4 regions of the Clostridium sp. X genome follow, and region 1 is predicted to be linked to each of the others. Evidence: riboswitches for the same ligand, from Rfam matches in the RefSeq annotation. Region 1 holds a riboswitch; each other region holds the start of a gene.

Region 1 (7,638 bases):
GAGAAATGACAAAATATATTATAGGTACAATAAGCAATTTCGATTTACCGCTAACACCTTCTTTAATAGCTGATAAATCCGTGACATATTATTTGAGTAATGTTACACAAGCTGATGTCCAAAAAGAAAGAGATGAAGTACTTAAATGCACTGTAGAAGAGATCAGAGGTTTTGCCGATATGTTAAGAGATAGTATGAAACAAAACTATTTATGTGTTTTAGGAAACTCATCAAAGATAAATGAAAGTAAAGAAATATTTAAAGAATTAATTGAAGTATTTAAGTAAAAAACAGAGTGTTATCCAAGATGGATAACACTCTGTTTTTTACTATCCTTTTTCTGTGAATGCATTTTTACATAGACTAAATAGATTATATCTAAGAGGTATATCTTTCATGTTTATGTAATCCATATTAAATGAACCATCCCAAGGATAAACTGATGCAGATTGATCGTCGTAAATATTAATTACGTATTTTTCTCCAGTGTGGGAAAAGTTAAAAAAGATCTTATATTTAGGTTTATTAGCGATATTGGCAGGTTTTGTAGTAAAGTTAGGTTTTCTTAATTCTTTTAAGAAACTCTTAATTATATCTATATTTTCACCAGAAATAGATTCTGTTTTATAAAAGTTAGTGTCCAATACTTTAACTTCATAATTGGAGTATAAAGTTAAATTTTTAGCTAGTAAATTTGTATAATAAAAATTACTTGGTTTTTTCTTGTTAAGATACAAGTTACCACCTGCAAAAATACCTATGATTAAAATTAAAATTAAAAATATAAGGCTTCCCTTTTTCAAATAGATTTCACCTCTTTCACGTTTCATAGTCATATATAGATAAAATTATGTTAAAGACAAGCCTATTATTACAACTTTATGTAAAACTGCATATATTGAAATAAGATGTATATTTAAATAGAGCTAAGGGAGGGATTATAATGAAAATATATATTGATCCAGGTCATGGAGGTTCTGATCCAGGAGCTATAGGTAATGGACTATTCGAAAAAGATTTGACATTAGATATATCACTAAGACAGAAAGATTTATTTGAAAGATTAGGGCATGAAGTTAAAATGTCTAGAACTGAAGATAAAACTGTTTCTTTAGAGGCAAGGATACAAGATGCAAATAGATGGAGGGCTGATGTATTTATATCCAATCATATTAATGCTGGGGGAGGACAGGGCGTAGAAGTTTGGCACTCTATAGTAGGTGGTAAGAGTAAAGAATATGCTAAAAGAGTTGAAGAGAAATTAAGGATGATATTTAAATCAAGGGGATTAAAAACCAGGGAAGGACGTAATGGGGATTATCTTTTTGTAATCAGGGCAACTAATATGCCAGCAATTTTAAATGAGTTTGGATTTATTGATAATATTGAAGATACAACAAAGTTAAAAAGGGAAGATATAAGACAGAGATGTGCCGAGGCAGTGGTATATGGACTGCTTAAAATAGAGATTCAGAATCAATCGCCAGTAAAGATTGATAAGCCTAAAGAAGAAAAGGTTAATCAAAGTATAAGACTTTTAAGATATATAATTCCTATGATGTCAGGTGATGATGTAAAGAAAGTTCAAAACAAGTTAAATGAATTAGGATTTAGTGTAGGAATAGCAGATGGGATTTATGGCAGAAATACTGAGAATGGAGTTAAGAATTTTCAGAAAGTTAGTGGTCTTTTAGTAGATGGTATAGTAGGACAAAACACAGTGGCTAAATTATTTAGTAGTAAGAGTTTACCAAAACTTAAGAGAGTAATATTATATACAATACCAATGATGACTGGGGAGGATGTAAAGCTATTACAGCAAAGGCTAAATACATTAGAATTTAATCCAGGCTCTGAAGATGGGGTCTATGGAGCTAAAACAGTTGAGGCAGTAAAGAGATACCAAAGAATAAAGGGGCTAAAAATAGATGGAATAGTTGGAGAAATCACATGGAATAGTTTAATAATGTAAAAATTTTAAAAACACTATCATTAAAGTGATAGTGTTTTTAAAATGTATGTAAGTTTTAGTCATCTTCTCTTAAAATGTTTATATTTTTTCCAGACATAATTTTATTCATATTTCTAACAGCGCACATTTTGCCGCACATGGTACATGTATTTGAATCTTCAGGAGTTGACTCTGCTCTAAAACGCCTAGCTTTTTCAGGATCAATGGCAAGATTAAACATTTCTTCCCAATCTAAATCTCTTCTAGCTTTGCTCATTTTGTTATCCCAATCTCTTGCTCCTTTTATACCTTTTGCAATGTCAGCAGCATGAGCAGCAATTTTAGTAGCAATAATTCCTTCTTTCATATCATCTAGATTTGGTAATCTAAGATGCTCTGCAGGAGTTACATAGCATAAAAAGTCTGCTCCTTTAGAGGCAGCTAATGCGCCACCTATAGCACTTGTTATATGATCATATCCGGGAGCTATATCTGTAACAATAGGCCCTAATACATAAAAAGGAGCACCATAGCATAATTTTTTTTCTAAAAGCATATTTGCTTCAATTTCATTTAGTGCCATGTGACCAGGGCCTTCAATCATAACCTGTACATTTCTTTCCCAGGCTCTTTTAGTAAGTTCTCCTAATGTCATTAATTCTTTAATTTGACTAGGGTCTGTAGAATCTGCTATAGAGCCAGGACGACAAGCATCTCCAAGACTTATTGTAACATCATATTTTTCACAAATGTCTAAGATTCTATCAAAGTACTCAAAGAAAGGATTTTCTTTATCATTTAGTTCCATCCAAGCAAAAAGTAAGCTTCCTCCTCGTGAGACTATATTAGTAAGCCTTTTATTTCTTTTAAATACCTCTGCAGTATCTCTATTTATTCCTGAATGAATAGTCATAAAATCTACACCGTTCTGGGCGTGTTTCTCTATAACTGCTAGTAATTCATCAGAAGTAATATCTTTTAGTTCTTTATCATAAAAACCTATAGCATCATACATGGGAACAGTTCCAATCATAGCTGATGATATTTCAATTAGTCTTGTTCTAAATTCTTCAGTTTTTCCAAAACAACTTAAGTCCATAATTGCTTCACTTTTCATATCAATTGCAACTTTAGCCTTTTCTAACTCTTTATCAATATTGTTACAATCTTTTGATGTACCTAAATTTACATTAATTTTAGTTTTAAGGCCTTGTCCTATACCTTCAGGGTCTAATGATTTATGATTTTTGTTGGCAGGTATTGCAATTTTACCCTCTGCTACAAGATTCATTAAAGTGTTAACATCCATATGTTCTTTTTTAGATACGATCTCCATTTCTCTAGTTATTATACCTTTTCTTGCTGCATCCATTTGAGTTGAATAATTCATGTTTTTAAATCCCCCTTAAATAAAAATAAGCTTACCCATAGGGTAAGCTTTTATTTACTAATAAAGTTAATTTATTATATAATGTATATAATAAATACCATTAGCTCATTTGCTTCCTACGACAGTATTAACTGCATCAGGTTCTAAGGGTCAGGTTTATAACCTTCTCAGCCTAAGGGCTCCCCCGCAAAGTTTTAAAATTCAATTTTTAAAATGTATATTATCATTAACCTAAGTATAATATATGAAATAAAATATGTAAAGAAATTATAAAGTTAAAAAGATTTAATATAAAAAATTTTATTATAAATATAAGATAGGAGAGAGTTATATGCCATTTAATAATAAATTTTATAAATATTCAGTAGGCATAATATTAATATTAATAATTGTCTATTTAATAGGTAAGATTAGTTACTTATTAAAGCCTTTTGGTGTGATAATGGATGCTTTATTTATATCTATAGTAGTGGGAGTATTATTTTATTATATGATTAGGCCCTTAGTAAGATTTTTATCAGAGAGTAAACATATTAATAAAAGTTTATCTATTTTAATTGTTTTTATATTTATAGGAATATTAATAGGAGTAACAGTAATTTATGGAGGATCAAGTATTGGACAAGAATTTAATAGCTTTTTTAATACTTTACCTAGTCAATTTGAAATAGCTAAAAATAATACAGATGGAATATTAGAAAGTAAAATAGGTCAGTATGTTTCTATAACAGGTATTCAACAAAAGCTAATTCAAAATGTAGAAGCTGTTTTTAAAAGTGTATTAATAAATACAGGGAATGTAATTTCTGCTATTGCTAATGTAGGCAGCCAAGTAATTTTAATACCTTTCATCTTATTTTATCTTTTAAAGGATGATAGAGAGATATATAAAGGTCTTATAGGGCTGCTTCCACAAAAGTATAAGAATGATTTTAATGAAATTTTTGGAGAAATAGATGAAACACTATCAATATATATTACTGGACAGTTAATAATAGCCTTAGTTATTGGACTACTAATGTATATAGGATATTTACTTATAGGAATGAGCAATCCAATGGTTTTAGCCATTTTTTCTATGATTACTTCTATAATCCCTGTTTTAGGTACTTTTATAGGTATACTGCCAGCAGTTTTTATAGCACTAACTATAGGGTTTTCAATGGTTATTAAAGTATTAGTTGTTCTTATTGTAGTACAGCAACTAGAAGGGAATCTTGTATCACCTTATGTCATAGGAAATAGATTAAATATTCATCCTCTCACCGTAGTATTTATAATTATTATTTTTATTTCATTATTTGGTTTTATAGGTGGTCTTTTGGCTATACCTACTTATGCTGTAATAAAAGTTCTGATTAAAGGTATATTTAAAATAACCAAAAATAATAAAATAACTGAATAAGATTTGAAAATAGTAGTTATTAAAGATGAGTTAGTAACCAGTTTTGTGGTTAGTAGCTTATTTTTATTTTGTAGGAATTATTGATTTAATATATAATAAGTGGTATATTACCTTTAGGTGTATATACACTTGTATACACCTAAATATATACAGAGAGAGGCGTGTAATAAATGGTTGTGGATATAAAAGAAGAGATATTAAAATTGAAACAAGAAAGAAATGCAGTTATTCTAGCTCATTATTATCAGCCTGAAGAAGTACAAGAAATAGCAGACTTTGTAGGAGATTCTTATTACTTAAGTCAAAAGGGAAAAGAATGTCTACAAGATGTAATAGTATTTTGTGGAGTAGAATTTATGGCGGAAAGTGCAAAGGTGTTATCACCTAATAAAACAGTACTATTTTCAAATACTAAAGCACTCTGTCCTATGGCAGACATGGCAACAAAGGAAGAAGTATTAGAATTAAAAGAAAAACATCCTAATGCAAAGGTAGTATGTTATATTAATTCTTCCACAGAAGTTAAAACTGTAGTTGATGTATGTTGTACATCTTCTAGTGCAATTAATATTATAAAAAATATAGATAGTGATGAAATAATATTTTTACCAGATAGAAATTTAGGATCTTATATACAAGAACAAGTCTCAGATAAAAGACTTATATTATGGGATGGATATTGTCATGTACATGATAGAATTACTGCTTTAGATATTATAGAGGCAAAAGAAAAATATGGACAAGACATAAAGGTATTAGTTCATCCAGAATGCAGAAAAGAAGTTAGAGATTTAGCAGACTATGTGGGAAGCACAGGTGGAATAATAAATTTTGCTACTACGGATAAATGGAATAAGTATCTCATTGTAACTGAGTATGGGGTGGTGCATGAGTTAAAGAAAAGAAATCCTACTAAGGATTTTTATGTTTTAAATATGTGTTGTCCTAACATGAAAAAAACCTCTCTTAAAGATGTATATCACTGTCTTAGAGATTTAAGTAATGAAGTTATAATTGATGAGAATACAAGGAAAAAAGCATCTTTATCTTTAGAGAAAATGCATATACTAGGAGAGTAAAAAATGAACACAGAGGTTGATGTATTTATTGTAGGAACAGGTGTAGCAGGTCTTTATGCAGCTTTAAATTTAAAAGAGAATTTAAAGATAGCTTTAATTACAAAATCTAAGATGGAAGAGTGTAATTCATATCTTGCTCAAGGGGGAATAGCTACTGTCTTAAATAAAGAAGATGAAAGCTTGTTTATTAAAGACACAGTTAAAGCAGGAAACTACAAAAATTCAGTAGAAGCTGTAGAAGTTTTAGCAAGAGAATCGATATTAAATATAGAAAAGTTAGTTAGCTTTGGAGTGGATTTTGATAAGTTAGGAAAAGGATATGATTATACAAGAGAGGGAGCACACAGTGTAAAGAGAATTCTTCATTGTGAAGATAAAACTGGTGAAAAAATATTTCAGAGACTTTTAAATAAGGTTAAAGAAAGAAAAAATATTAAAGTTTACGAGGATACTTGTTTAATAGATTTAGTTTGTAAAAATAATAAATGTTTTGGAGGAATAGCTATAAATGGGGATAATATATTATTTATAAATTCAAAGGTTACTATATTAGCTTCAGGTGGAATAGGAGGATTATTTAAAAATTCAACTAATCAAAGAACTTTAAAAGGAAATTCTCTAGCTATTGCACTAAGGCATAATATTTGGTTAAAGGACATGAAATATATTCAATTTCATCCTACAGCTTTGTATGAAAATGAGAAAGAAGGAAAAAGATTTTTAATATCAGAATCTCTAAGAGGTGAGGGAGCTTTTCTTATAAATATCAAGGGAGAAAGATTTGTAAATGAACTTCTACCTAGAGATAAAGTAGCAAAAGCTATAATAGAGGAAGAATACAAAACTAATTCTGTTTGTGTATTCCTAGATATAACTCATAAGCCTAAAGAATTCATTATAAATAGATTTCCTTTAATATATAGTGAATGTAATAAAAGAGGAATAGACATAACAAAGGATAAAATACCTGTAACCCCAGTTCAGCATTATTTTATGGGAGGAATAAAGGTAGATATAGATTCTAAGACTTCTATGAAGAACTTATTTGCTTGTGGTGAAGTAAGTTGTACGGGAGTACATGGAGATAATAGATTAGCTAGTAACTCACTTTTAGAAGCTTTAGTTTTTTCAAGAAGAGCAGCAAACTATATAAATAATGATATAGATAATATTAAAATTACTTTTTTGACTAGTCATATAAGTATAAAAAAAGCTAATCAAATTAGAGAATATAATAAAAGAATAATAACAGAGGAATTTATTAAGATAAGAGAGGATATAAAAGATGAATTGGTTAACTGTGGATAATTTTTTAAAGGAAGCTCTAAAGGAAGATAGCCAATATGGAGATATAACAACTGAAGCTATAATTTCTTATGATAGCAGATGTAGTGTAGAGTTAATATCTAAAGAAGAAGGGATTATAGCAGGACTTAAGATTTTTAAAAGAGTATTTTCTATATTAGAAGATGTGGAATTAGAGTTTAAGGTAGAGGAAGGAGATAGAGTTACAAAGGGCAGCATAATAGGGAAATTAATAGGGAACACTCAAAAAATATTAATTGGAGAGAGAGTAGCTTTAAATATGCTTCAGAGAATGAGTGGAATAGCGTCTATTACTAATAATTTCGTTAAAGAAATAGAAGGGACAAAGGCAAAGATATTAGACACAAGAAAGACAACACCAAATCTTAGAATATTTGATAAGTATGCAGTATTGATTGGAGGGGGCTGTAATCATAGGTTTAATCTTTCAGATGGAGTACTTATAAAGGATAATCATATAAATGCTGCTGGAGGAATAAAAGAAGCA
Region 2 (7,638 bases), 880 kb from region 1:
GAGTATTATTAACCTGTTCCTCAAGGTTTTTTACTTCCCTCTTTAATGTAACTCTCCAATCCGGCTTCACTCCTACCTGTTCCTTTTTAATTTCTTCTATTCTAAGGTTAGCTTCCTTTATCATCTCATCAAACTGTTTTTTCTCTGCCTCTGGAATACTATTATCCTTTTTCATAGCATTAAAGTGTTCAATGCTTGCCTGTTCATTTTGGATCCTTGTCTCTGGTCTATTCCACTCTTTCATGTTCTCAGCATTTTTATAAGATGCAAATCCCATAAATCCTACAAGTAAAATGAACATAACTGTTACTACCAAAGTTTTTCTTCTTTGCATAAGTTTTATGATTTCATTTTTAATTAGTGTAATCATCATATTGCTCTTTTTCCTCCCTCTACAAGTTCCATATATCTTTCTTCTAATTCTGCGTGCTTTTTATATATTTCTTCTAAGTGAATCCTATTTTCTGAAAGCTTAAATATAAGCTCTGGAACTAGCCCCTTATCAACACTACATTTAATTAGTTCATTATCTAAAGAAATCTGTCGTACAAATTCTAGATCTTCTAGTATTTCAATACACTTCTCTTTTTCTCTTACAGATAAAACTATATTTTCTATCTCATCTTTTAGAATATCTCCATTTACACTTTCAACTGATTGAATAACTCCATTATTTATAAATGCAACTCTATCACAGACCATTTGTATTTCACTTAATATATGTGAGGAAATAAACACTGCTGTTTTTGTTTCTTTAGCTGCCTTTTTAACTATATCTCTAAAATCTAAAATACCTGTTGGATCAAGTCCATTTGTTGGTTCATCAAGTATTAGTAGCTTTGGTTTTGCAATTAGTGCCGATGCAAGACCTAATCTCTGCTTCATACCTAGAGAATACTTTTTAACCTTATCATCTATTCTATCCTTTAAATTTACCAGCTCAATAATCTCATTTACATAGGCTTTATCTATCTTTCTGATTCTAGCAATCTGCATTAAATTTTCTCTTCCTGAAAGATATGTGTATAATTCAGGATTTTCTACAACTGCTCCTACTGCAGCTAATGCCTCTTCTCTTTCTCTTCCTATATCATGTCCATCAATTGAAATACTTCCTGAATTTGGTGCAATAAGTCCAACTAGCATTCTAATAGTTGTAGTTTTACCTGCTCCATTTGGTCCTAAGAAACCAAATATATCCCCTTCTTTTACATTAAAACTTATACCTTTTATAATCTCTCTTTTACCAAGACGCTTTTTCACATCTTTAACTTCTAGTATATTCACACTAAACCCTCTCTTTCTTATCTTTTATTTACTTCAATGATATTTCTTGTTATAAGATATACAATATATCCACATAATAAAGCTAATAATATTGTTAAATTTATTACTTTATTTGCAATAGGTAAATATGCTTCCATATTACTAAGGTCATATTCATACAAATTATAATGTCCTTTTAACATTCCTGAGGCAATTACTCCACCTAAAAGTCCAAAACATATTGAGACCCCTATCTTAAAAATTACTTCTAGTGGTTTAAAAACTACAATATATCCATTTCTCTCTAGTGGAATTTTCTTAAATGCATATACTAATAAAAATACAAGTATTAATATTGCTATTACTAAAATAATAGACCTTTTATAATTACTAAACGTATAGTTATCAGATAAATCTAGATTATAACCACCTAAAAAAGTATTTAATACAATAATTTCTATTTTGTTTGAAATATTTGAATATTGTTCCTGAGATAGTACATTCCAGTTTAAGGCAAATACTCTTAATAACTCACTAATTAATGCTGATAATCCCATAGGTAGTACTAAAAATATACTCCCAACAACTCCTCCAAAGATATTTTTGCCTGTGAGGCTTTGAATAAGCATTATAAATGTAACTATAAATAAATACGTCAAAGAATTCAAAAGAGTCCACTGCAATATCATATTCCAATTCATATAAATTTCTAAAAGATCCTTATTCCCTATATATACTACACTCATAACAACAAAACTTAAGAGTATTGGTATTACTACTGTTAATGCCGCCATAATCCATTTTGTAAAGATTATTTCTTCTCTTTTAAAAGGCATAGAACTTAAGGATTCGTATTTTTTCCCTATAATGTCAATTCCGATAGCAAAGGTTCCAATAATAATCACAGTACCTACTAGCAATACTTCATCAAATCTAGGTTTTACTAAGACGTTAGTAAAAAAGTGTAGATAATATTCATCATATCTTTTTTCTTGTAATCTCTGGACTACATTTATAAAAGGCATTATTATGAGTAAATATATTTCCATTAGAAACAAGAAACTAAGTGGCATCATGTTTTTCCATTCTTTATATAAGAGAGCTTTATTTAAATAACTCTTCATAATTCACATCACCTCCCACTGAATATATAAACATATCTTCAAGGCTTAAATCTATTTCTTCTTGGAAGATAACTTCACAGTTATTAAGTTTATCCATAAATTTCTTATTGTAATCCTTTGTCACTATATTATAAACTCTTCCTACTTTTTCAGTTTTAATTATTTCTTCCCATTTCTCCAAATTTTCTGGTGCCTCATCCTTAAACACTACTTGGATTTTTCTTATGCTCTTTTTCATATTTTCTATAGAATTTGAATACTTAATTTCTCCCTTATTAAGTATAGCAATACTATCACAAATTCTTTCAAGCTCTGATAGATTGTGAGAAGATATAAATATAGTAGTTCCTCTTTCTGCCGCATCTTCTAAAAGAATATTTAAAAATTGTCTTTTAACTATAGGATCAAGTCCATTGGTAGGCTCATCTAATACTAAAATCTCTGGCATAATGCTTAGATTTAACATTATGGAAAGTCTCATTTTCATACCCTTTGAAAACTTTCTTATGGATTTTTTCTCTGGAAGCTGAAAAACTTCATTTAGTTTATTAAATCTATCCATACTAAAACTTTTATAGCTATAAGAGTAAAACTTAACTATATCCTTTAAGTTAAAATAATTAAATAAGTTATTTTCGTCTGTTACATATCCTATAATATTTTTTATAATATTATTGTCAAATACAGATTCTCCTTTAACTTTTACATCACCCTTATCTAACTTATATATTCCAGTTATATTTTTAATAAGAGTTGTCTTACCTGCTCCATTTGGGCCTATAAGTCCAAAAATACTTCCCTTCTCTATCTTCAGATTTATATCCCTTAGAACTTCTTTATCCGAAAGACTCTTGCACCCATTAACAATCTCTATCACTGCTTCCTCACCTCCTCATAAGACTCGTTTATTAGCTTTACAATATCCTCTTTCTTAATTCCCATATAATGAGCTTCTAGTATTATTTTCTTTATATCTTCTTTTAATTTTTCCATTCTACTTTCCTCCACTCTAGGCTTATAATTTGAGGAAACATAAGTCCCTTTCCCTCTTATAGTCTCTATAACCCCTTGTCTTTCAAGTTCCGTATAGGCTTTACTAACTGTGTTGGGATTAGTTGTTATAAGAGAAGACATTTCTCTAACTGAAGGTAATTTATCTCCTGGCATCAATAGTCCTTTTAAAATATTTTCTTTTATTCCATGAATTATCTGCTCGTAAATTGGTCTACTGCTTCTTACATCAATATTTATCAAATTTTAATTCACCTCCAGATACTTGCTATGCATTAAGTGTACTAACTGTATTATGTGTACTATGTCAATTAGTACAGTTATAGTATAATAGTAATTAATAAACTTGTAAAGATAAAATATAAGAATTTTACGTCGTAAATTTCTTTTACTTGTGTTATAATAGCAACTAAGTTAAAATTTAATACATAAAATATTGCAGGGGTGCCTACTATGGCTGAGAGGAACTATTTCTAACCCTTCGGACCTGATACTAGGTAATACTAGCGCAGGAAGCAATAAGTAGTTTATATGATATATAGCTTCTTGTGCTTTGTGGTAGAGAAGCTTTTTTTATTACTCTAAAGCACTTATGCAATATTCCTTTGTATAGGTGCTATTTTATTTTATAGAAAGGGTGTTTTTATGAAAAAGGTACTAACAATTGCCGGATCTGATAGCTGCGGTGGAGCAGGTATACAAGCGGATTTAAAAGCTATGAGTGCACTTGGTGTTTACGGAATGAGTGTAATTTGCGCAGTAACTGCTCAAAATACTCAAGGTGTTACTGCTGTTCAAGATATTAGTAAAGAGCTAGTTGAAGCGCAAATGAGGGCAATCTTTGATGATATAGAGGTAGATGCTGTAAAGATAGGAATGGTATCTAACTCTGAGACAATTAATATCATTAAAAATATTTTATTAGAATATAAGGTGAAAAATATAGTACTTGACCCTGTTATGATATCTAAAAGTGGCTACTATCTTCTAAAGCCTGAAGCTATTGATGAGCTAAAAGCTTTAATAAGTATTGCAGATATTGTAACTCCTAACATTCCTGAGGCAGAAGAACTCACTAAAATGAAGATAACTACGGAAGAAGACATGAAAAATGCAGCATTAAAAATTAAAGATTATGGGATAAAAAGTGTATTAGTTAAAGGTGGACACAGATGTAATGATTCAACTGATGTGCTATATTATGATAATAAATTTTTATCTATAGAAGGAACAAGAATAGATACTAAAAATACTCATGGTACTGGTTGTACTTTGTCTTCAGCAATAGCTAGTTTCTTAGCTAAGGGCTATACAATTAATGAATCAGTAACTCTTGCAAAGGATTATATAACCCTGTCTATTAAAAACTCTTTTTCCATTGGACATGGCGTTGGCCCAGTAGGACACTTTATAGACTTATATAATAAAGGAGGAATAAAATATGATTAAAGATGTGTGTAATGTTCTTTCTAAAGTTAGAGAAAAAACACCTCTAGTTCAAGCTCTTACAAACTACGTTACAATAAATGATTGTGCAAATATATTATTAGCTTATGGTGCATCTCCTGCTATGGTGGAAGCCTATGATGAGGCCTATGACTTTGCTAAAATTTCATCATCAATTTATATAAATACAGGTACACTAACAAGAGAACAAGAGCAGGCTATGCTTATGGCTGTAATCTCTGCTAAAAACAATAATATACCTGTAGTTCTAGATCCTGTGGCTTGTGGAGCTATTAAAAGAAAAGTTGACTTCATACAAAAGGTTTTTGAAATTGGCAGAATTGATATTATAAAAGGAAATTTAGGAGAAATAAAATTTTTAGCAGGATTTGATGCACAAACTCGTGGAGTAGATTCTATAGATGATGGTAGTAATTCTGTAGAAGCTTGTATTACCCTTGCTAAAAAATATAATTGTGTTGTAGCCGCCACTGGAGCTCAAGACATAATAACAGATGGAGTAAGAACAGCAATAATCAAAAACGGTACCCCTCTTTTAACTTTAGTTACAGGGGCTGGCTGTATGGTAGGTGCTCTTACCGCTGCAACTGCTGCTGTATGTGAGGATAAGTTTATAGCTGCAGTTACATCAGTGTTATCTATGAATTTAGCTGGAGAGCATGCAGCAACGGAAGCCAAAGCTCCTGGTACTTTTAAAGTTAAACTCATAGATGAGATATACTTATTAAAAGAACATGCGCTTGAGGAAGAAGGTAAAATTCAATGGATATAGACTATAAATTATATTTAATTACAGATAGAAGTTTTTTAAATGGCCGTGACTTAAAAAATTGTATTGAAGATGCCCTAAAAGGTGGAGCAACTTTAGTTCAGATAAGAGAAAAAGACACCTCTACAAGAGATTTTTTTCAAGTGGCCAAGGAAATTAAAGAGGTTACATCTAAATATAATGTCCCACTTATAATTAACGATAGAATTGATATAGCACTTGCTATAGACGCTGAAGGTGTTCACCTTGGGCAAAGTGACATGCCTATAGCTATTGCTAGAGGCATACTAGGTAAAGATAAAATTATAGGTATTTCTGCTAATAATCTAGATGAAGCTATAGACGCACAAAAAAATGGTGCAGATTATTTAGGTCTTGGACCTGTATTCTACACCGGAACTAAGAAAGATATTAAGGAACCTATAGGCCTTACTGGATTAAAAGAACTTACTAAAAACATTAATATACCTTCAGTAGCTATAGGTGGAATAAATAAAGAAAATGCTAAATCCATCTTAGATTCTGGAGTAAATGGCATTTCCCTTATATCTGCGATTTTAGGAAGCGAAAATATAGAAAAAGCAACTGTGGAACTCTTAGCAGTTTTAGAAGGTTAACTATCTCTAAATTCTATATACTGCTCTTTAAATTAAACATGGACAATTGGCAATGCTAAATATTTTGCTTATGCAAAACTCTGCACATTGTCAATTGCCCATTCTAAATCATAAATGTTCTTTTATATCCTTCAAAACTCCATTTACTTAAAAACTTCTCCGCACTCTTATATCCTGACTGAAAGAGCTCATTGCTTTTTTCTTTACTTATATTAAATTGAGTGGTACTAACCCCTAATGTAGGTATAGGTATTGTTCTTACCCAGTCCTTATCTCTAACATATACTTCTTCATTTTTATTAATCATAGCACTAACTATATCTAATAAATAAGAGATTATATCTGTTTTTGATCTTGATGTGTAGCTCTTATGATTTTCTATTAATTTCATTCCAAAGGTAGGCCATTTATCTATTCCTTCCACGTCAAAAAGCCATATAGGAAAATTGCTTAATATACCACCATCAACAATAAAACTCATACCATCATTATATTTAAGTTTTACTGGTTTAAAAAAGATAGGAATACTTATACTCATACTCACTGCCTTAGATATCTTAAAATCCATTGGTTCTATGCCATAGTTCCTAATTCCCTCTGGTAAAACTAACATATCACCTTTTGTTATATCCGATGCAATTATCTGAAGTGGAGATTTACCTTTATGACTTATATCCCTAAATGTAGTCTTTCCTTTCTTCTCTAAGAGTTCCTCTATGTATGTCTCTATAGTATCTACAGAATACACTCCTTTGTCCTTAATTAAACTTATTATATTCTGAGGTACTGATAAAATTTTGGGCTTTCTTATATCATTTTTATAAACTAACTGTAAATAGTTAATATTCGTAACTATATCCTTTAACTCCTTTCCTGTGTAACCTGCTGCTAAAAGAGATGCTACAATTGCTCCAGCTGAAGTTCCTGCATAATTCTTTATTTTATACCCTCTATCTTCAAGACAACATACAGCTCCAACTAATCCTATCCCTTTAACCCCTCCACCTTCGAAGACAGCGTTAATATACATATTTATCACCACATTATATAATATCTTTAAATAAGAAAAGAGTTACAATAACTTATATATTCTATAAGTCACTGCAACTCTGAATCAGTTAAGCAGATATCCAAAATCTATGATTTTGTGATAGTCGCTTACTCATTCGAGGAACGAGAAGGAGTTTCATTCTTAAGATGGTCGTATTACGGAAAGTATTATCTAAATACCTCATCACTAAATCCTTCATTTAGTACATTTTTTACATACTCTTTAGCTGAGAAAAGAGATAAATCTCTATAATTACCGCATTGTATTTCATTTGATGCTGGTATTACTTCTTCATTTAATATCTTGTTTAAAGAGTAATCTAATGCTTCTATT
Region 3 (7,638 bases), 820 kb from region 1:
AAATATCCACTTTTAAGGCCATCCCATAATTCTAAAAGAATCACTGTAGGAGTTGGAAGGACGAGTTCCGACATTGGCCGTGCTACTATTTCCCAGATAATTAGTAAAAAGACTAAAAGTAAAGCAGAATAATATTCAACCCTTTTCATTTTGCCCTCCATTGATTGACTGTCGAATGCGTAAGCATAAATCATTAAAATACGGTTCATATCTCATCTCATAACTACGTTTCTCTGGCATATCTACTTTAATATCATAGCTAATCTGACCATCTACCATTATGGCTATCCGGTCGGATAAGTAAACAGCTTCAGTAATATCATGAGTTATAAAAAGCACCGTTGTTCTGTGCATTTTGCAAAGCTTTAACAAGTCATCCTGTAGTTCTTCTCGAGTAATGGCATCTAATGCTGCAAAAGGCTCATCTAAAAATAACATACTAGGTTTTTGCATAAGAGCTCGTGCAACAGCCACCCTACTTTGCTGACCGCCAGATAACTCCGTGGGATATTTCTCCTTCTGGAAGCTAATCCCCACTAATTGAAGCAGCTCTTTAGCATACTCCACATCTTCCTTTCTAGGCTTTCTTTGAATTGAAATGGGCAGAAGAATATTTTCAAGGACCGTTTTCCATTCTAAGAGAGTAGGTGACTGAAAAACATAGCCAATCTGAGCTGAAGGCTTTAACACTTCTTCATCCTGCAGATATATCTTGCCCTGATCTGGTTTCAAAAGACCTGCTGCAAGCTTCAATAGGGTAGTCTTACCACATCCACTTCTACCTAATAGAGTGTGAAAATCCCCTTCTTTAATTTGCCAGGAAGTGTCTTTAATTGCAAAATCCAACCCCTTATATCGATAATAAATATGGTCTAGTTTCAAGAAGCTCAAGTCATTACCTCCTAATCAACGTAAGGAGCAAATTTTTCTGAATACTCCTCAGCACTATGTTCTATATCTACCATATTGACTAAGTCTAGCAAATTAAACCGTCCGTCATGATGCCATCCGGATTCAGGAGAAGTCATATTTCCTAGTGCCGTTATACGATTAACTCCTACGTTAGCTAATAAGTCTGAAATATTGAAAAGTTCCTTAGGCGTTGCTGCAATACCTACTGTTTGGAGCAGCTGGCGGAAGGGTTCTATATATCCTATTATCTCTTCTAACTCATCAACAGCTATAATTTTCACAACTCTATTCAAAGAACTCGGTGTTATTTCCTTACAATTTTCCTCATATACAACTGTCCAGTTATTTAGTGAATCACTCATTACTTCCTTTGTTGATTCATGAAAGGCACTAAGCTCTTCTCTATTGCGCCAAGCAACATTAGCTGTCATCTCTTCCAGGGTTAATGTCCTGCGAGGATACCTTTTTTCAAAACAGGCCAATTCGTGAGCAACATATCTGGCAAATTCTGAGGTCGAAACACTTCCCCCCTTTTGCACAAAGAAAAAATGAGGTGAATAACAGCCTTGTTGATCATATCTAGCTATATCCCTTGCAGCATCATAAGCAGTTTGAACAGCTTTGCGCGGATCTAAACTCGCTTTTGATATCAATCCGAAGCTTATCTTATGACCAAAAGAAAGAAAACGGGTTGTAATAGGAATCTTGTTGCGAAGCGAAGCTAAGGTTTGGTTACTTCCATAACCAACTATCACATCCGCCTGTCTGAATAAACAGGATTCTCGTTCTTGGTCTCCACCTTTCCACCAGATTATAGCCATACAATCTGCAAGTCTAGGCTCTACCTCTATCAATGCTTCAACAAATAAACCAGCAAATAGGGGTTCATCACTTGAAACTTTGCCGATGCTACCGGATTTAACTAAAAGGCCAGATATTAGACTCCATAAAGGTAGAGCCGGTACATTTCCCGCCCAGACATGAACTATTAAATCATGTCCTAATGCCTTTGAAAATCCGCCTTTGGGCCTAGGTTGAAACTCATCTAAAAGCATGGGATTTGTAAAATCTTCTACTAAGAATCGCTGCAACTGTGGCTTACGAAAGGTTTTAAAATAAGAAGTAAGACCTAAACGGATGATCTCTTCATCATACCCAGTGATAATGGGCAGCAGTCTTTCTGCTTTCTTCCTATATGGTGAACTTCGAGACAAAAACTTAGCTATGGCTTCATCAATGATATGAATAATCTGGTTAACCGTAAAAGATTTAAGTACATCTCTGCTATTCTTTTTAATCCTTGCTACCAAAGTGGAAACCTGTTCCCTTGAAAGTATAGGTACACTAACTTCCAGTGTATCCTTGTTATTTTTGAAATTTAGAGTTTGCCATTCTATTTCTTCTTCAAATCCAGGTGGTATGTATCCTGCAACTTGTTTCATATGTTGTTTCCCTTTCTTGCTTGAATAAATTCCTCAACTGCCAGTGAACAACCTTTCGCTTCTGACCCTTTGGCCCTACCTAAGAGAAGAAAGCCATTTTCTACTTCAATTCCAATATCTTCAGTAAGGATAGTGGTCACGGAATTAAAATTAGCCAAATCACAGTGTACAAGAAGACCTTGTTCCCCTTTAGGTGCATCTTGTCCTGTTATAGGATTAATAACCCGTGTCTTTATCCAATGAGGTCCGGACTTAACGGAAGGAACTACATCATTACCATCATCATAAAATTGAGTGCTTAGCTCCGTCATACCATACATGTTGATACAATCTTTCCTATCAATCCCTAAATAACGAGAAAGACGATTATAAAATTCATTCAATTCTATATCTCTAGATTTATTTTTGAAACCACCTGTATCAAGAATCCTGCTTCTATTAGGTAGATTAAAGACTTTTCTTGTCTTTTCCAGCTCATCTAACAAATGTACAAAACTAAAGCTGGCACCTAATAGTGCATAAGGTTCTCCTACCTTTTCAATATGTTCCAATTTCTCTATGAGTTCTCTTACCATTAAGCCTTCGTCTACAATATAATAGCAACTATCTCCCGCACCAAATTCTTGAAGGGCAAGGGCTAGGTAGTGAGCCAGAGATGAATTTGGCATCTTTTCTTCTGTAGGAAAGAGAATCCCCATCTCTATCTTCTCATTATTCTTCATAAAGCGTTCTTTAAAATTCAGCTTCATTGACAGGTCATACACCTGTAAATTTGGGTGATAGTGTTTTCCCTGAATCCCCTGTGTTGTACCACTTGTCATGAAAATCCTTTCAGCTTCCTTAGGATCTATACAACTTAAAGAAAGTTCTTTAAAAGCATTAATAGGTACTGGGGGGATCTCTCTCCAATTTTTCACCACCCGTGGAGTTTTACCCTTCTGTAAACAGTACTTTTGGTAAGAAAGATTATGCTTATATTGATAATCGAATAAATATAAAGCTTGTTCGTTAAACTGCTCCTCTGAAGCTTGACCCTGATTTATAAAATCATAAACATACTTAGATACTTCACGTTCACTCATAATAATAAATTTCCTTTCATAAAAAATAAAACACTTTGCACGAACAAAGTGTTAAAAAACAGAACACATTCCTACGCTGGCATTACCCAACAGGTTCAACGGTCTACGAATAATCGTACTCTCAGCCTTTTTCAAGCTCCCGGTGTCTTTTTATAATTATTTATTTTGATTATACTTCTTTTTAAGAATTATTTCAATTGTAACATGAATTGCTGCCAGGGCAAACGTATCTTTATTATTTTTCCTATTGTGTTTCTTTATGGATTATTGTCCCCATTGAGAATTTACCAGTTTTCGTGCAACTACTGTCATATGTATTACCATTAACATACAGTTCAGATATGCTTAAATCATCTATCAATTCAGTTGCTTTAATTAATCTATGCCTCAGCCTATTGGTACTTATAGGTTACATCTTGGTATTATTCACAATTAGTACTGAAGAATTTTAAAATACTATATTAGAACTATATACCCCTGGAAAGAGTCTCGTAGTATTATTAATGACACTAATAAACTAGCAAAAAAATATTTGAAATTTCCCCATATTGTAAATACATTATTAAAGATAATACAATTATAGAAGTTGAATTAGATGTGGAAAAACAAGAAAAAGACTTGAAAATGCAACAATCATTATCATTAAATAATATTGAAAAAGCGGAAAGAACTATTGAAACTATTGAGGTATTAGGGTGATTTTACAATAGATTAATACTGTTCATAAACACCCCTCCATATTTTTATAATATTACGTATATATGATGGAGACAAGAGGTGAAGAGGAGAAGAAGTAATAATGTATAAAAGTCATGTTGAAGAAGTTATGGAATTAGATGCAAATCAATATGCGAAGACGTTTGAACAGATTATTGAAAGAATAGAGAAAGAATTTATACAGAATGATATAATATTAGAAGGTGTAATTAAGCAGTTAAACTATCTATGTACAAATATCAAAATTAATATAACTGAACAATATTTAAAGGCAAAATAGGGACTAGCACTAGTCTCTTTCATTTTGTCTATTTTTATGTAATGGAAGATGTACTATGAATCAATTCAGAATAGGTTAAAAAAGCGTCAAACAACGACCTAACCAATTATGCAAACATAAGTGCTTCAACAACAACTGGTAGTGCAGAATATACACTTATTATGTCCTAATAATATCATCACCCCCATTGTCTAACTAGAAGATATTTCTTCCATTTAATTATTGTTAAAGTTAAATAAAATAAGGCCAGGATAGCAACTCTCTCTAAAGGAAGTTGTATCCTGACCCCAAAATCAAGGTTACAAATACTTATCATAATCTTCTTGTTCCTGTATAACATTTACTAAATGTTTTATCTCTTGATCTTTATTCTTATCCATAACAAGGAGTACATCTCCTGCATCTACTATAATAAGATCCTTTACTCCAAATCCTATTATTAATTTTTCCTTTCCAAAAACATAACAGTTTTCACTTTGCTCCATAAAGGCATTTCCAACAATGCTATTTCCTCTATGACTACCTAAGAATCTACACATAGCGGAGAAGCTTCCAATATCATCCCATTCAAATTCACTTTTAACTACATATGCTTTTCTTGTCTTTTGCATTATCCCAAAGTCAACAGATATGCCTTCTATAAGATTATACTGTTCTTTAGTTGTCTCTTCTTCTTTTTCTGTACCAACATCCTTGTAAACTTCCATTAAGCTTCTATACATCTTTGGAAGGTACTTTTCCATCTCCCTCAAGAATACATCTGCTCTCTTCACAAAACTGCTACCCACTTTACTTTAAAAATTAATTACTATAAAGAACTGATTCTACGCTACTTGGCAAAGCAATTTGAAGGAAAACTAGTATCCTTAGGCTTTGCCAAAGAGGAAATAAAAGATAGAGGTATACTTCTCTTAAAATATATTTCTATTGATGACTTTGATGAAGAATATCTTAAACCAAATAAATTACCCATTATATCTAAAGAGTTCAAAATAGATATATTCTTACTATTTGATGACTATTATAGGTTTGTCTTTTCTAACTACAATTCCCTTATCTTGAACTATAGAGTAATACATTGTTTAGACCAAAAGTCTTTTGCTAAAAAATTAAATATGAGCCCCGCAGATATTGGTAAGTTCGAAAAAAAACTAAAATATCCTACTAGGATGCAATATAAAAAAATTATGGAGGTATTAAATGCTAAATAAAACGAGTCCACAAAAACACTATCTACTTATAGATTTAGATATACTGGAACCTGTAGTTATCGAATTTAATAACATGGAATATATATTCATTGTAGATGATAGCTATTTTGAATCAAGAAACAAAAACTCTTTCTCTATAAAAGAGAAGCTCTATATACTAGGCCTACCTATATCTATATTTTGGAGCAAAGTTAGCAAGCTCGATATGTATCTTATGAAACTTAAGTATTACACTATAAGTCCCAATCAGCTTCAAATTAATATAATTAATAAAAATATAAAAGTACTTATAAATAATAAACTTAGGAGGAATTAACTTGAATACTAATTTAGAAGAAATATTAGAGAAAATTGAAAGAATAGAAGAATGCCTAATATATATAGCTGGGGACCTTAAGACATTAGACAAAAAAGTGAAAGAATTAGAATCCGAATCACCAAATCCATTTTATTGAGCTTAAAAGCTAAAAGTATAGAGAGTATAAGCAGACTTTCTTAACATTAACATACTTGTACTCTCTTAAGTTTATTTATATTACTTGTTAATTCTCGTTATTAATGATTCTTTTATAAATATCTTGTTTATTGAATTTTAAATATTTTAAAATTAACTCCTTAGTATCTCTTGTTGCATGATTATATGAGTTTATAACCTCTGATACATATATTTCATAATTCTGCCCAAGCTCTAGGGCTTTATTAAAGTACTCTTCAGCTTTATTTGGATACCCATTTAAATAATATATAGAGCCAAGTAAGTTATATGGATAATGAGACTTTTCATTTAAGCTTAGTGCTGTTTTAGCACAAGCTTCCGCATCCCCCAACTCACCAATATCTTTTAAAGCAGCACCTCTAGTAACTAATGATGCTGATTTTGCCCCCATATCTTTTAATCTGGAGTAGCAATTTGTAACTGAAATAGCTAATTTAGGAATACCAAGATTTCTATATATTCTACTTGCTCTAGAAATGCTCCACTCCTTCTTAAGATAATAATATTGCATATAATAACCCAATGCCTCAATTGCTTTATTTGTATTGCTGATAAAAAGATTAATTTCCGTTTCTATTACTGGAAGTCCTTCGTCAAACCTTTCTAAAACTGATATAATAGTATCATATTCACTGTCATTCCTCTGTAAGTTTTCAAGATAATACTTATTTTTTAGACTTTCAATATGCATGTTTTTTTCATTCATCTCTTTGTTTACCTTATAATATTCAATAAAACCATTAATCTTCTCTAGATGCTGAATTATTAGATGTTCACCAATAGATTTAGTTTTAAAAGTTTTAAATTTACCGTTATTAAATCTAATTTCTATCCTATCTTCTTCAAGAGATATATTTTCAATTATACCTTCACCAAAATTACTATGAGTTATTTCAAGTCCAATAAAATGTGTCATTGGCAAAGGCGCCTCACTTATAAACTGTCTAAACATTATATTTTTTTCAACAAGTTGTTCTCTAATATCATCTTTAACAAGTATTTGTAAGTTACTTGATATAAAACCTAAAGGTAGACTATCTACTATATTATTATCATTAATGTGTAAAGAAGTTAGCTTTGTTAGTTTTGTTAATGCACTTATATTTGATATGCAATTATTATTAAGTTCTAAAACTTCTAGATTTGTTAAGGTTGATAAAGCGTCTATGCTCTTAATGTTATTTGTACCTATGCAAAGTTCTTTTAAATTTTTTAAGTGCTGCAAGTCAGAAATATCACTAATCTTATTGTCATATAAATACAAACATTCTAATTCTTTAAGATGTTTAAGAGGGCTTATATCTTTTATCTCATTTCGTGATAAGTCTAAAAATTTCAATGATTTAAGATGTATTACTGGGGAGATATCTGCTATTTTGCTTTGGGAAAGTATTAATGATGTTAAATTAATTAAATTACTGATTTCTTTAATATCTTTTATGCAACTATTTATAATTGATAACTCTCTCAAGTTTACTAAGTAATTTAACCCTTCCAA
Region 4 (7,638 bases), 1.5 Mb from region 1:
ACATCTACAAATTCAACCTTTGATGGATCTCCACCAGCTTCTTTAACCATAGCCTTTACTGTTTCTTTATCAATATCAAAAGATGGATATCCTACTTTTTTTCCTTCTAAATCTTTTAATGTTTTAACTCCTACATCCTTACGAACCATAAGTTGATTCAATGAACTTCTAACTATGGCTCCAACTGATTTAACAGGAATCTCTTGTCCTCTAGCTAAAATAATTTGTTTTGGATAGCTTATAGCAAGATCTGCCTTGTTTGCTGCTACTAATGTAATTCCATCCTCTGTACCTGCTGGTGTAACTAAGCTAACATCTAGTCCTGCTTCTTTAAAATATCCTTGAGCTTCTGCTACATATAAAAATGAATGTACTGCATTTGGATACCAATCTAAAAGAACACTAACTTTTTGTAGCTCTTTAGGAGTATTTTTCTCCTCCTTAGTGGCAGAATTACTTGAACATGCACTAAATAATAAGCTAAATGACATAAGCATTACTAAAAGTACACTGACCTTTTTAAATTTCATAATTATCCTCCTTTATTCCTCTTCTATATTTTAATAAAACCTTTTCTAGCAAAACTCCTATTGAAAATAAAAGTAATCCTAAAAACGATAAAACCAACACTCCTGAAAAAACTGAATCTGATTGTAACATTCCTGCTGCTCTTTTTACATATATACCTAGTCCTTTTTCAGCTCCTAGCCACTCTCCTATGGTAGCCCCTGCCACACTATATGTAGCAGCTATCTTAAAGCTACTTAAAAAATTAGGCAATACTGAATTGATATGTAGCTTAAAAAATATCTGAACTCTATTTCCTCCTAGCGCTTTTAAAACATCTTCTAAATCCTTATCTACACTATTAAGTCCATCTAAAGTACTTATAACTATAGGAAAGAAGCAGAATAACACTACAACTGCTACCTTTGACCATATAGTATATCCAAACCACATAATCATAATAGGAGATAATGCTATGGTTGGAATTGTCTGAGAAAATACTATAATTGGATATAGTGTTTTCCCAACATTCCTCCAAAAATATATAGAAAAGGCACAGGATATACCTATAATTACAGATATACTAAGCCCTAGTAGAGCCTCTCCTAAGGTTACTAAGGAATGCTTATATAGTAATTGTCTATTAGTTAGTAGTGCCTCAATTACTTTAGAGAACCGAGGTAAAATATATTTAGGAACTTTAAAATATGGTATTAGGAATTCCCAAGCCAAAAATATAAACATTAGAAATATCAGAGGGAATATATAATCTTTAAGTTTCTTCATTTTACATTTCCCTCCTTCTTGTCTTCAAGGACATCAAGGATGTTTAATATATCTCTTTTCAATTCTACAAATTCACTAGTAAGAGTAGTTTCATAGGTTCTAGGTCTTGTAATATTAACATCTATAGACTTTAAGTTTTTATAGGGAAGCTCAGTGCAAATGAGTATTCTATCAGATAAAAGCAGAGCCTCTTCAATATCATGAGTTATCATAAATACAGTGTTCTTTTCTTTTTGACAAAGGTTTAGTAGCCATGCTTGCATCTTTCTTCTTGTTAATGCATCTAAAGAAGAGAATGGTTCATCTAGTAAAAGTAATGATGGATTATTTACTATAGCTCTTAAAAAAGACGCTCTTTGTCTCATACCACCTGAAAGTTCATGAGGGTATGATTTTTCTGTTCCTGCAAGTCCAAACCCCTCAAAATATGTAGCTGCTATATTTCTCGCTTCTTTCTTGCTATACCCATTTAACTCAAGTCCAACTGATGTATTATCTAAGATATTTCTCCATGTCATTAAGCTATCTCTTTGTGGCATATATCCCATAATGTTTTTATTATTTACATTTTCTATGTGTATATTACCCTTTTCCGGCTCTAATAGCCCTAAAATTAATCTAAAAAGAGTACTTTTGCCTGTCCCACTCGGTGCAATAATTGTAACAAATTCATTTTTATCTATACTAAAGGATAAGTCATCAATTATGACTTTATCTGAATCTCTATATTTAAAGGATAAATTATTAATTTCTAGTGCTTTCATTTAAATTACCCAACTTTCTGTTTTATAACATCTATCCTAAACATATCCATCTGCTGAGAATAATCTTTTTAAAAATACAAAAAACTCTTTTCAAATAGTATTCACTATACCAATGAAAAGAGTTAATAATCTAATTACTAATCTATAAAACTTTAGATTAAGCTTTTATATTATTCTACAACTTCCCTTCGCTGGCATTACCCAGTGCAGGTTTAAAGGGTCTGAATAAATTCATCTCAGCCATAATAGCTCCCCTAGTGCACAAATAAATTTTATATCTTATCTAAGACCATGTCAACACTTAATTCTTCTAAAGAGCTATTAATGAGTCTATAAATATATGGCTTGACTAACATATTCAAATATTATATACTTTTAAATAACTGAAAAAGAAAGCACAAAATGGGGTACACCACCGAAAGGGTGTAAGTCTCGTTTTGTGCTTTTTTTGTACAAACTTTTAAGGAGGGTAAAAAATGAAGTTAAATGGATGCACTATTTCATTAGCTACAACTGAAACTCTATATGACTTTTTAATTGCTCAAAACTTTGATGTTAACATCATTGCAGTAGAGCTTAATGGTGAAATTGTTCCTCGCACAACATACAAAGAAGTTATGCTTAAGGATGAAGATACCATAGAAGTTGTTAGATTCGTAGGTGGAGGCTGATTTATGAAAATAATAGTAAATGGAAAAGAAGTAGAGGTTGCTTCTAGTACAGCCTTTGAAGTAAGAAATAAAATTGGAAATGAAACTGATATTGTAATTTTAAATGGTTTTCAAATAGAGGATGACTTTGATATATCTGAAAATGATATATTAACTATAATAACTAAAGGTGCAATGCCTAAAGAAGAAGAGCTTGAGAGTATGATGATGTCAAGACATACTCCCAGTGTACATAAAAGCCTTAAAAAAGGTAAAGTTGCTATAGCTGGTCTTGGAGGTCTTGGTTCTAATATTGCAGTTATGCTTGCAAGAATAGGGGTAGGTCATTTGCTCTTAGTGGATTTTGATATTGTTGAGCCAAGCAATCTAAATCGTCAAAGCTATTACATTAGCCATTTAGGACTGCCTAAAACAACTGCTCTAAAAAAACAGATTAAAGAAATCAATCCTTTCATTAAGGTAGAGACTAAAGATGTAAAGGTAACAGAAGATAATGTTGTAGAAATCTTTAATGGATATGATATTATCTGTGAGGCTTTTGATAAGCCAAAAGCAAAATCTATACTAGTGAATATAGCCTTAGAACAGCTTAACGATACTAAAATAGTAGCAGCTTCTGGTATGGCTGGGTATGATAGTTCTAATTTAATAAAAACAGTAAATCCCATAAAAAATTTATATGTATGTGGAGATTTAGAAAGCAGTGCAAGAATTGGTAAGGGACTAATGGCTCCAAGAGTGCAAATTTGTGCAGGTCATCAGGCAAATATGATTCTTCGTTTACTACTTGGAATAGAAGCTATATAAGAGAGGGTGTATTAAATGAATAATAAATTAATAATTGGTGGACATGAGTTTAATTCAAGATTTATATTAGGTTCAGGTAAATTTTCATTAGATATGGTTAAAGCAGCTATTGAACATGGAGAAGTAGAAATAATAACACTTGCACTACGTCGTGCTAATATAGGTGGAGAGGAAAACATATTAGATTATATTCCAAAGAATATTACATTACTTCCAAACACTTCAGGTGCAAGAAATGCAGAAGAAGCAGTTAGAATTGCACGTCTTGCAAGAGAACTTGGATGTGGGGATTTTATAAAGCTAGAAGTAATCCATGATTCTAAATATTTGATGCCAGATAACTATGAAACAATAAAGGCTACAGAAATACTTGCGAAGGAAGGATTCATCGTTATGCCTTACATGTATCCTGACTTAAATGCAGCAAGAGCCCTAGTAAATGCTGGTGCAGCATCAGTAATGCCTTTAGCTTCACCTATCGGAAGTAATAAAGGTCTATCCACAAAGGATTTCATACAAATATTAGTTGATGAAATAGACTTACCTATTATTGTAGATGCTGGTATAGGTCGTCCTTCTCAAGCTTGTGAAGCAATGGAAATGGGTGTTGATGCAGTTATGTGTAATACTGCAATTGCAACAGCAAATGATATCGCCATGATGTCAAGAGCCTTTAAAGATGCTGTAGTGGCAGGTCGTACTGCATATCTTGCTGGTCTTGGTAGAGTGCTAGATCATAAAGCTGAGGCATCTAGTCCCTTAACTGGATTTTTGGAGGACTAATTATGGAATATCTAAGAATAAATCATATGGAATATTTAGATGGTATGGAGCAAACAGACTCAGACACCATGGACAAGGTGTTAAATCTAGTTAAAGAATATGACTATAATAAGTATACTGCTAAAGACGTAAAAAGAGCTTTAGACAAAGAATATCTTTCAATTGAGGATTACGCCGCTATATTGTCCCCTGTTGCTATGCCCTTTTTAGAGGATATGGCAAGAAAAGCAACCTTAAAAACAAGAAAACATTTTGGTAATTCTGTTTCTTTATTTACACCACTATATATTGCTAACTACTGTGAAAATGAATGTGTGTATTGTGGTTTTAATTGTACAAATAAAATTCAACGTGGAAAGCTTTCTCTAGAAGAAATGGAAGAAGAATTAAAGGAAATTGCGTCTACTGGCTTAAAAGAGCTCTTAATACTAACAGGTGAATCTCGTAATATATCTGGAGTTGAATATATTGGTGAGGCAATTAAACTTGCCACAAAATATTTTTCTACAATCGGTATTGAGATTTATCCATTAAACTCAGAAGAATATGCTTATTTGAATAAATGCGGTGCAGATTTTGTTTCTATCTATCAAGAGACTTATAACCCTGATAAATATGAACAGGTTCATTTAAGAGGACCCAAAAGAATTTTCCCATACCGTTTTAATTCACAAGAACGTGCTTTACTCGGTGGCATGCGTGGTGTTGCCTTTGGTGCCTTACTTGGATTAGATGACTTTAGAAAAGATGCATTTGCAGTAGGCTTACATGCATCCTTTATACAACAAAAATATCCTCATGCTGAAGTTTCTTTCTCAACTCCACGTTTAAGACCTTATATTAACAATGCTGACAATAATCCTAATGATGTTCACGAAAAACAGCTTTTACAAGTAATGCTTGCTTATCGCTTATTTATGCCTTTTGCTGGAATTACTATTTCTACAAGAGAAAGAGCAGGCTTTCGTGATAATGTAATAGGAATGATGGCTACAAAGATATCCGCAGGTGTATGTGTTGGAGTTGGAGGTCATAAAACTGAAGAAAAGGGAGACGAACAATTCGAGATCTCTGATTCACGAAGCGTAAGTGAAGTGCACAATGTAATTATCAGCAGAGGACTTCAACCTGTTTATACAGATTATATTAAGGTTTAGGAGAAGATTAATGTTAATTTGCATAACAAATAGAAAGCTTTGCAAAGATGACTTTCTAAGTAGAATTAATGAACTTGCAAAAGGAAAACCTGATGCAATAGTGCTAAGAGAAAAAGATTTAAGCCTAGATGAATATGAAGCTTTAGCTACTGGAGTAAAAAAAATCTGCCTCATAAATGAAGTTCCTCTTATTATCAATAGTAATATATCAGTAGCAAAAAAACTGGAACTTTCAAAGATTCATTTATCAATGTCAGATTTAAGAGTCTATAAAAATCAGCTAAGTGAATTTACCGAAGTAGGTGCCTCCATTCACTCTCTACTGGAAGCAAAAGAAGCACAAAACCTTGGAGCTTCTTACTTAATAGCAGGACATATATTTGAAACAGACTGCAAAAGGGGAATGACCTCAAGAGGTATACCATTTTTAAAAGAAATCTGTGAATCTGTCTCTATACCGGTATTTGCCATTGGTGGCATAACAAAGGATAAAGTAGAAACTGTACTTTCTGTAGGGGCAAAGGGTGTATGCATCATGTCTGAGGCTATGACTTCTTCAAATCCAAGCACTCTTAAGAAAAGTTTTCGCTTCTATAATACCTAACTTTTTCTAACTTAATAAAATTTATTGTAGCACCTCTAAGACTTTATCATACAATATAAGTGACAAGGGTTTGGAGGTGTTTTGATTTAATGTATATTAACCCAGTTTTTTATTGTCCTTATTGTATTAACCGCGATGTATGTTCCTTCTCAGGAAACTACTACAGAAACTATGCTGACACTTATGATGACTTCAGAAGTAATGATGACTTAAACAATTTTGATGATTTCGACGATTTTGAAGAATTCGAGGAATTTAATAATTTTTCTGATGATGATTACTTATTTGATGGTATGAGAGCTCCTCAGCAAGAAGTAAATAGAATACTAGCACTCCTTACTGTTCAGCAGCCTCAACTTTTTACTACTCTAGAAAGATACGGAGTACGCAGAGCTACAATTAATACTCAATTTAGGATAGCTATAAACTTTACTCTAGATAATGCTTCAAGTCATAGTGGAAACATAAATAGAAGAACAAATGCGATATTTAATGATTTCAGAAGAGATCAATCTTGGATATTCATCTCTCTTCGTGCTGCAGGAGTACCTAATAATGTAATAAACAGTACCTTTAGAAGTGTAATCGAATTTACTCTTAGAAATATGACTACTCCTCCTACTCCAGGACCTGGCCCTTCTCCTGATAGATGGAGTCAATGGGAAGATCTTGGTGGAGTTTTAACTTCAGGCCCTGCTGTTTCTTCTTGGGCGCCTAACAGACTTGATACCTTTGTACGTGGTACTGATAATGCTCTATATCATAAATGGTGGGATGGTTCACGTTGGAGCAACTGGGAAAGCCTCGGTGGAGTTTTAACTTCAGGTCCTGCTGCTGTCTCTTGGGGAAATAATAGAATTGACGTATTTGCTAGAGGTACAAATAATGCTATGTGGCATATATTCTGGAATGGCACTAGATGGAGTCAATGGGAAGACCTCGGTGGCGGCTTAAGCTCATCACCAGCTGTTTCTTCTTGGGCACCAAATAGATTAGACACTTTTGTACGTGGTACTGATAATGCGCTTTACCATAAATGGTGGGATGGTTCACGTTGGAGCAACTGGGAAAACCTTGGTGGAACTTTAACATCTGCCCCTGCTGCTGTCTCTTGGGGAAATAATAGAATTGATGTATTTGCTCGTGGTGAAAGAAACCGCTTATATCATAAATGGTGGAATGGCTCAAGATGGAGTAACTGGGAAGACCTTGGTGGAAACTTAACATCAGCTCCTGCTGTTTCTTCTAGAGGAAATAATAGACTTGAAGTATTCGCTAGAGGCACAAATAATCAACTAATAACTAAATCTTGGAACGGTTCTCGTTGGAGTGACTGGAGTAATGTTGGAGGAACTATAACCTCTGACCCTGCCGCAGTGTCTTGGGGACCAAATAGAACTGATGTCTTTGCTAGAGGTACAAATAATGCTATGTGGCATATTTGGAGAAACTAATATAAAACTCAATCGAGTAGGAGCTGAATAATTATTTTATTCAGCGACCTCTCACACCACCAAGCATACCGTTCGGTACTTGGCGGTTCAATAAGAATTACCTAA

The links. A riboswitch is a leader RNA that binds a small molecule or an ion and turns the genes downstream of it on or off. The one in region 1 is predicted to bind thiamine pyrophosphate.
Region 2: linked by a shared signal. The riboswitch ahead of thiD (bifunctional hydroxymethylpyrimidine kinase/phosphomethylpyrimidine kinase) and the one ahead of thiC (phosphomethylpyrimidine synthase ThiC) in region 1 are both predicted to bind thiamine pyrophosphate.
Region 3: linked by a shared signal. The riboswitch ahead of ACX0KU_RS07095 (LuxE/PaaK family acyltransferase) and the one ahead of thiC (phosphomethylpyrimidine synthase ThiC) in region 1 are both predicted to bind thiamine pyrophosphate.
Region 4: linked by a shared signal. The riboswitch ahead of ACX0KU_RS02780 (ABC transporter ATP-binding protein) and the one ahead of thiC (phosphomethylpyrimidine synthase ThiC) in region 1 are both predicted to bind thiamine pyrophosphate.

What each region holds. Positions count from the first base shown of each region.
Region 1 is NZ_CM146912.1:2,199,293-2,206,930, forward strand. Features, by position in the region: gene ACX0KU_RS10980 (insulinase family protein) at 1-287, shown strand, start outside; gene ACX0KU_RS10985 (DUF4883 family protein) at 330-803, opposite strand; gene ACX0KU_RS10990 (N-acetylmuramoyl-L-alanine amidase) at 944-1,972, shown strand; gene thiC (phosphomethylpyrimidine synthase ThiC) at 2,028-3,341, opposite strand; TPP riboswitch at 3,438-3,537, opposite strand; gene ACX0KU_RS11000 (AI-2E family transporter) at 3,673-4,746, shown strand; gene nadA (quinolinate synthase NadA) at 4,917-5,825, shown strand; gene ACX0KU_RS11010 (L-aspartate oxidase) at 5,829-7,133, shown strand; gene nadC (carboxylating nicotinate-nucleotide diphosphorylase) at 7,111-7,638, shown strand, end outside.
Region 2 is NZ_CM146912.1:3,076,097-3,083,734, forward strand. Features, by position in the region: gene ACX0KU_RS15490 (ABC transporter permease subunit) at 1-373, opposite strand, end outside; gene ACX0KU_RS15495 (ABC transporter ATP-binding protein) at 370-1,287, opposite strand; gene ACX0KU_RS15500 (ABC-2 transporter permease) at 1,305-2,390, opposite strand; gene ACX0KU_RS15505 (ABC transporter ATP-binding protein) at 2,371-3,267, opposite strand; gene ACX0KU_RS15510 (GntR family transcriptional regulator) at 3,264-3,644, opposite strand; TPP riboswitch at 3,832-3,933, shown strand; gene thiD (bifunctional hydroxymethylpyrimidine kinase/phosphomethylpyrimidine kinase) at 4,047-4,850, shown strand; gene thiM (hydroxyethylthiazole kinase) at 4,843-5,640, shown strand; gene thiE (thiamine phosphate synthase) at 5,631-6,254, shown strand; gene ACX0KU_RS15530 (patatin-like phospholipase family protein) at 6,358-7,284, opposite strand; gene ACX0KU_RS15535 (S-ribosylhomocysteine lyase) at 7,473-7,638, opposite strand, start outside.
Region 3 is NZ_CM146912.1:1,374,493-1,382,130, reverse strand. Features, by position in the region: gene ACX0KU_RS07110 (ABC transporter permease) at 1-149, opposite strand, end outside; gene ACX0KU_RS07105 (ABC transporter ATP-binding protein) at 136-891, opposite strand; gene ACX0KU_RS07100 (acyl-CoA reductase) at 903-2,354, opposite strand; gene ACX0KU_RS07095 (LuxE/PaaK family acyltransferase) at 2,351-3,436, opposite strand; TPP riboswitch at 3,488-3,589, opposite strand; gene ACX0KU_RS07090 (hypothetical protein) at 4,236-4,433, shown strand; partial or broken gene ACX0KU_RS07085 (mannose-1-phosphate guanylyltransferase) at 4,733-5,209, opposite strand; gene ACX0KU_RS07080 (helix-turn-helix domain-containing protein) at 5,267-5,644, shown strand; gene ACX0KU_RS07075 (hypothetical protein) at 5,634-5,960, shown strand; gene ACX0KU_RS07070 (hypothetical protein) at 5,962-6,099, shown strand; gene ACX0KU_RS07065 (leucine-rich repeat domain-containing protein) at 6,187-7,638, opposite strand, start outside.
Region 4 is NZ_CM146912.1:563,871-571,508, forward strand. Features, by position in the region: gene ACX0KU_RS02770 (ABC transporter substrate-binding protein) at 1-530, opposite strand, end outside; gene ACX0KU_RS02775 (ABC transporter permease) at 520-1,293, opposite strand; gene ACX0KU_RS02780 (ABC transporter ATP-binding protein) at 1,290-2,057, opposite strand; TPP riboswitch at 2,224-2,323, opposite strand; gene thiS (sulfur carrier protein ThiS) at 2,534-2,728, shown strand; gene thiF (sulfur carrier protein ThiS adenylyltransferase ThiF) at 2,732-3,535, shown strand; gene ACX0KU_RS02795 (thiazole synthase) at 3,551-4,318, shown strand; gene thiH (2-iminoacetate synthase ThiH) at 4,321-5,475, shown strand; gene ACX0KU_RS02805 (thiamine phosphate synthase) at 5,486-6,079, shown strand; gene ACX0KU_RS02810 (PLL family lectin) at 6,169-7,533, shown strand.